DNA from 2 places in the Bacillus sp. JZ109 genome. Region 2 is predicted to be linked to the other one. Evidence: predicted binding sites of a transcription regulator. Region 2 holds the regulator's gene; the other holds the start of a gene.
The links. Region 2 encodes NrdR, which represses ribonucleotide reductase genes. Its sites were predicted from a motif close to AACACNATATATNGTGTT; they were not measured.
Positions count from the first base shown of each region.

Region 1: nrdI (class Ib ribonucleoside-diphosphate reductase assembly flavoprotein NrdI) is a predicted target of NrdR. The motif match lies at 1,918-1,935, and genes of this name have one in related genera.

Region 1 covers NZ_CP096388.1:2,282,565-2,285,982, forward strand. The annotation lists gene nrdE (class 1b ribonucleoside-diphosphate reductase subunit alpha) at 1-1,523, opposite strand, end outside; gene nrdI (class Ib ribonucleoside-diphosphate reductase assembly flavoprotein NrdI) at 1,483-1,875, opposite strand; gene M1D94_RS12065 (hypothetical protein) at 2,118-2,348, opposite strand; gene M1D94_RS12070 (YmzC family protein) at 2,430-2,702, opposite strand; gene hfq (RNA chaperone Hfq) at 2,898-3,119, opposite strand; gene miaA (tRNA (adenosine(37)-N6)-dimethylallyltransferase MiaA) at 3,159-3,418, opposite strand, start outside.
Region 2 covers NZ_CP096388.1:1,263,072-1,266,489, forward strand. The annotation lists gene M1D94_RS06435 (glyceraldehyde-3-phosphate dehydrogenase) at 1-446, shown strand, start outside; gene speD (adenosylmethionine decarboxylase) at 685-1,065, shown strand; gene nrdR (transcriptional regulator NrdR) at 1,339-1,797, shown strand; gene dnaB (replication initiation membrane attachment protein DnaB) at 1,912-3,330, shown strand; gene dnaI (primosomal protein DnaI) at 3,358-3,418, shown strand, end outside.

The DNA of each region.
Region 1 (3,418 bases), 1.0 Mb from region 2:
TTTGCGATTTCCGCAGAACGCTGGATGGAGTAGAAGTTCACCATCATAAAGAACGTGTTTGCAAAGTCACGCGCTTCCGGACTTTCATACGCAATGCCGTTTTGCGCAAGGTAGCCGTGAAGGTTCATAGCACCGAGGCCGATTGATTTCATCGCTTTGTTTGCCCGTCTTACAGCAGGCGCATTACGGATGTCAGTTGTTTCAGACACGTGTGTTAAAGAGTCTGTCGCAAGCTTGACTGTCTTTTCGATTGATTTATGCTCCATGACATTGAGAATGTTAAGCGAACCCAGGTTGCAGGAAATATCCAGACCGATTTCATCTTCTTCATCATAGTCTGTGTATGAAGAAACTTGAGATGCCTGCAGCACTTCAGAGCAAAGGTTAGAAAATTTGACCTTGGAAATATGGTTATTCGCATGCACTTTATTGACGTTATCTTGGAACATGATGTATGGATAGCCTGATTCAGAACGAAGCATCGCCAATTTTTCAAGCAGTTTCCGCGGGTTGATTTTTTCCTTTTTCACCCGAGGGTTGTCGACAAACTTGTCGTACATTTCGTTCATGTCCATCTCATCCATGTGCTGGCCGTACTCTTTATAAATCGTGTGCGGATAGAATACATAAGCCGCTTTGTCCTCGCGTGCAAGCTCAACGAACTTATCCGGAATGACAACACCGATCGAAAGCGTTTTGACGCGCACATCTTCATCCGCAGAAATCTTTTTCGTATCAAGAAAATCATTGATATCGCGGTGGAAAATGTTTAAATACGCCGCGCCGGACCCTTGTCTTTGTCCCATTTGGTCAGCGTAACGGAACGCGTTATCAAGAAGCTTCATGACGCCTACAACGCCTTTTGTCGCATTCTCAACATCTTTAATGGCTTCACCTTTCGCGCGAAGCTTGGACAGGTTAAGAGAAACCCCGCCGCCAAGCTTAGAAAGCTGCATGGAGATATCGATTGCTCTTGAAATGTCATTTAAAGAATCATTAACTTCGAGCAAGAAGCAGCTCACAAGTTCACCGCGGCGTTTTCTGCCGGCATTCAAAAATGTCGGTGTGCTCGGCTGATATTCTTGATTGATCATCAGGTTTACATATTCTTTTGCTTTCTCAGTGTCGCCGTTAGCGAAGAACAGCGCAACAATTGAGATCCGGTCCTCATAACGCTCGAGGATTTTTTTCTTGTCATTCGTTTTCAAAGCATAGTCATTATAGAATTTAAACGCACTCATGAAGGAAGGAAAACGAAACTTCTTAGCGTAAGCTGTCTTAAACACTTCTTTAATGTCTTCAAAAGAATAAAGGCTTAAGAATTCCTCTTCGTAGTATTGATTTTCAACCAAATAATCCAGCTTCTCTTTTAAATCGTGAAAGAAGACTGTGTTTTGATTGATATAATCTACAAAATAGCTATGTACAGCCTCTTTATCCTTATCAAACTGGAATTTCCCATCTTTTTGGATCATGATTTCGTTATTTAACTGGATCCATTTTGGCACTTGATTTTGTGACAACTCTTTCTACCTCCTGAGTAAACAATTCAACGTCTTTAGATGTGCCGCTGAGTTCAAATTTGTGCAAGATCGGCACCTGATATTGTCTTGAAATGGTATCGGCGCTTTTTGCAAAGTTATCGCCCCATACTTTGTTGCCGCTCGCAGCGACTCCTAATAAGAGATGGGCGTATTTTTCGAGAAATGATTGTGTTGATGCCGGTACCTGGCCGAAGTTTGTCGTGTAGGTGACCAAAACAAACGGAGTGTCCACGTGGTCCATTTCGTCCACCTTGCGTATCTGCTGAAAGCCTGTTTTATTCACAAACCGCTGAACATTCCCTGTTTTCGAATCAAATATGATTTGTACCACGTTTTATCACGACCTATCAAAAAATATGAATCTCTCATCACTAACACTATATATAGTATACTACCCTCTAGCAAAAACACAATATATAGATTCGTTTTTATGAAAAATTCATATTTTGATCAAATCAGGCAAATGGGCAGACTCATTAGGGCCCAAAAAAGAGAGCAGAACGAGAATCATCTCTCGTCCTACTCGGGGTGTCGTTTTTAGCCGATGTATATCATAACATGAAAAAAAACTGCTTAGTAGTCTAGATTTTTTTTTCTTAAGCTATCACAGCATTTTTCGCTCTCTACTGTTTCTTCTATTTCAACATCCGCGCCGATCTCTTCTAAAACCGTCTTCAAAGCAGTGATAATTGACGCTTCTCTGATTAATTCTTTTCCGTTCACAATGATACTTGTTCCGTATTCATAGCAAGAATCATCTTCGCAAATTTCTTCCCAATGATTCACGATCACTTTATGCTTCATGTTTTCACCCTCTGTTTGATCTGTGTCTGTATTTAGTTTAGCGGCTGGCATCCGCTTTGTAAATTCGAATGCTTGTGAATTTTATTCAAGCTCATCATCCGCGTATTCTTTCTTCAGCTTTACCTCATTGCGGGACTCATTATACTCATAAATTTTGATATAGCCGTCCTCCATAACGCCAAAATGGTTATGTTCAAGTGGAAACGAGGTGGGCTGAGGCGTTTCATAGTCTGAATTGCCGCTGTTTGTTTCAATAATGGTATCTTGATTCCCGCACGCCCCAAACAGTAAAAAGACAGCTATCCATACAAGTGCAATCCTGATTCGTCTCAGTTCTGCTTCACTTTCAAACAAGGTCGATCACTCCCAAATTCATTTTATACATAATATACCATTTTTACTTCCGTATGTTGTTCTCATAAAAAAAGACCGTGCCTTGGCATGGTCAGCTTACACAAAAAGCTTGGAGCAAAAGTGGATGCATGTTAAAAATGGCCGCCGGGAACCCCCGGCAGCCTTTCCTCATGTCTTGACATGGCATTTTTTGATCTATTCGAGTTCAAGCTGGACGTTTTTTTGCGGCGCAAACGTTGAGATCGCATGTTTATATATAAGCTGCTGCTTACCTTCCGATTCCAACAATACGGTAAAGTTATCAAAGCCTTTCACCTGGCCCCGCAACTGAAAGCCGTTCAGCAAAAAAACAGTGACATACGTATTTTCTTTCCGGATTTGATTCAAAAACTGATCCTGAATATTAATCGGTTTCATGTTTCGTCCTCCTTGATTCTCTATATCATACAGTTTCGATTAAAGTTCGAGTTTTCCTGCTATATGTGTGAAAATTTCCTTTTTTTTCAGCTCCATATCAACAGGCGGTGTCATATCGAACCATGTGACCTGCATTTTGTTGCGAAACCACGTCAACTGGCGTTTCGCATACCGCCTCGAGTTCTGCTTTAGCTGTTCGACAGCATCGGAAAGTGTCACAAAACCGTCAAAATATGCATACAGCTCTTTATAGCCTATCGCCTGTATTGATTGACAGTCTCTCACGTTCTTGTCGTATA
Region 2 (3,418 bases):
AAGATTTGCGCCGGGCGCGGGCTTGCGGTGAATCCATCATTCCGACGACAACAGGAGCGGCAAAGGCGCTTTCGCTTGTGCTGCCGCATCTGAAAGGAAAACTTCACGGCCTCGCCTTGCGTGTCCCTGTTCCGAACGTCTCATTGGTTGATCTCGTTGTTGATCTGAAAACGGATGTTACGGCTGAAGAAGTAAACGAGGCATTTAAACGCGCTGCCAAAACGTCGATGTACGGTGTACTTGATTACTCAGATGAACCGCTCGTTTCGACTGATTATAATACGAATCCGCATTCAGCGGTCATTGACGGGCTTACAACAATGGTAATGGAAGACAGGAAAGTAAAGGTGCTGGCGTGGTATGACAACGAATGGGGCTACTCCTGCAGAGTTGTTGATCTGATCCGCCATGTAGCGGCACGAATGAAACATCCGTCTGCTGTATAAAATAAGGTCATGGACACATTTTAAAGAAAAAACCCTTAACAGCATATTTCTGAAAAAACGCACCTTGCAAATTAGACTTAAACACAGTATACTATTTTTCGTGAACTTCTTGCTTGAGACTGTTTCGGAATTACTTAAAGGGTTAGGACCTCTCCGGACTAACTTTCCCCCGTGGTAAATGGCCGACCCAGTTGTTGGAATTTCACTTTTTAATTCTTGTTAAGGGGGGTCCATGACTATGGAAACAATGGGGCGTCACGTTATCTCCGAGCTATGGGGATGCGATTTTGATAAGCTGAATGACATGGATTTTATTGAAAAAACGTTTGTAAATGCTGCTCTAAAATCAGGTGCTGAGGTGCGCGAGGTTGCATTTCACAAATTTGCACCGCAAGGCGTAAGCGGAGTTGTGATTATTTCTGAATCACACTTAACGATTCACAGTTTTCCTGAGCACGGATATGCGAGCATTGATGTTTATACTTGTGGAGACTTAGATCCTAATGTCGCTGCTGATTACATTGCAGAGGCATTACATGCTGATACAAGAGAAAACATTGAAATACCAAGAGGAATGGGGCCTGTGCAAATTAAACAGGCGCAAGCGAAAGTACTATAAAGTAAATTGCGAACACAAAGGGAGCTGAAGCTAGAAAGCCATTATGCGCTTTTTAGCTTATGCTCCTTTTATTTTTATAAAGAAACGAGAGTGTCAGCTTTTTCTTTTTTCATTTTTTTTGTAAAATAAGAAGGAGATTTTCACAAACCACCTAATGCTATAGAAACAAATTTAACAACGGCTCTCCCGACAGATGCTGTCACATCTATTTTTAAAAGGCGGAGGCTGCCGAAAATACATTGCAGGGAACGATATAGTTGGGAGCTGATTTTATTGAAATGTCCTTCATGCCAGCATAACGGAACACGAGTCCTTGATTCACGGCCTGTGGATGACGGAAAGTCGATTCGCCGAAGACGCGAGTGCGAATCCTGCCACTACCGGTTTACGACCTTTGAGAAAGTGGAGGAAACCCCGCTCATCGTCGTGAAAAAAGAAGGTGTGCGTGAGGAATTCAGCAGAGAAAAAATGCTGCGCGGCCTCATAAAAGCATGTGAAAAAAGGCCTGTTTCACTCAAAACGCTTGAAGACATGTGCTTTGATATTGAAAAAGAGCTTCGCAATCAAGGCTGCTCCGAGGTGAAGAGTGAGCTCGTCGGAGAAATGGTCATGGACCGGCTGGCTAAGATTGACGAAGTCGCATATGTGCGGTTCGCGTCCGTCTATCGGCAGTTTAAAGATATAAACGTCTTTATCGACGAATTAAAAGACTTAATAAAGAAAGAGCGTTAAAAGAGCTAAGAGGATTCTTCTAGCTCTTTTCTCATGTGCAAAATTGGCATTTGATAGATATAAGAAACGGTGTAAAATGAAAGGTAGAAACAAATTCGGAAGGTTTGAGAATGTATGGCTGACTATTGGAAAGATGTACTGCCTGTAGACCCGTATGTGGTTAAAAGCAGATCGATGCTGCAGGATATTGACAGACAAATTATTACACAACTGTACCAGCCCTTAATCGGCCCTGTTGCATTCTCTCTTTATATGACATTGTGGGGAGAGCTTGAACAAAACCGTCTGTGGGGCGGAGAGTCCACACATAGACAGCTGATGGGGATGACACAGTCCAACTTAAAAACGATCCATCAGGAACAGGGGAAGCTCGAGGGCATCGGATTGCTGAAAGTATATATGAAAGAATCCGAGCGGCAGGAGCGCCTCTTTATATATGAACTCCTTCCGCCGCTCAGACCGAATGAATTTTTTGAAGACGGAATGCTGAATGTTTTTCTGTATAATAGAGTCGGAAAAACGAAATATCAGCAATTAAAACAATTTTTTACGCACCCGGCCATTTCAGAAGATGCGAAGGACATTACGCGTCCGTTTAATCATGCGTTTGAATCGCTGCAGCCGAGTGAATGGAAGCTCACATCCGATATGGAGGAAACGGTAAGGCTTGCCGAGGGGTCCGAGTATACTTCTGTCGGACAGTCTCCGTCTTACACCATAACGGAGGATGTGTTTGATTTTGATTTGTTTTTAGCGGGACTTTCTGAGACGATGATACCGAGAAAAGCGATGACCCAGCAGGTGCGGGACACAATCAAAAAGCTTTCTTATCTGTACGGAATTGACCCTTTGCAAATGCAAAATGTTGTGATGAGCGCAATTGATGAGCGTGACGTCATTACGACGGAGGCATTAAGAAAAGCGGCGAGCGACTGGTATCAAATTGAAAGAAACGGACAGCTGCCCGATTTGGTGGAAAAAACACAGCCGGTGCATCTGCGTGAAGGCGAAAAACCGGCAGAAGAGGACTCTTTGGATGGGAAGCTGATCGCATTGCTTGAGGCGATTTCCCCGAAGAAGCTTCTGCAGGACATTGCTGACGGAACAGAGCCGTCAAAAGCTGATCTGAAGATCATAGAAGAAATTATGTTCGAACAGAAGCTCGAGCCAGGCGTCACAAATGTGTTAATTTATTATGTCATGCTGAAAACCGACATGAAGCTGTCGAAAAACTATATCCAAAAAATCGCTTCGCATTGGGCACGCAAAAAGGTAAAAACGGTCAGGGAAGCGATGAAGCTCGCAATAGAAGAAAACCGCCAGTATCTTGAATGGGCTGAAGGAAAAACAAAGTCTTCGAAACGAAACCAAAAAGTGATTCGTGAAGAAAAGCTTCCTGATTGGATGACAGAAAAGGAAACAGCGTCTGACTCAGAATCCGGACAGCAGAAGCTGCATCCGCAGGATTTGGAAGAACAGAAGAAAAAGATGATGGAAGAAATGCAAAAACTGAAAAAATACTCTGCCTATTAAAGACAGAGATGCGGGGTGAAGGAATAGATGGAACCAATCGGCCGTTCCCTGCAGGGCGTAACCGGCAGGCCGGATTTCCAAAAACGTC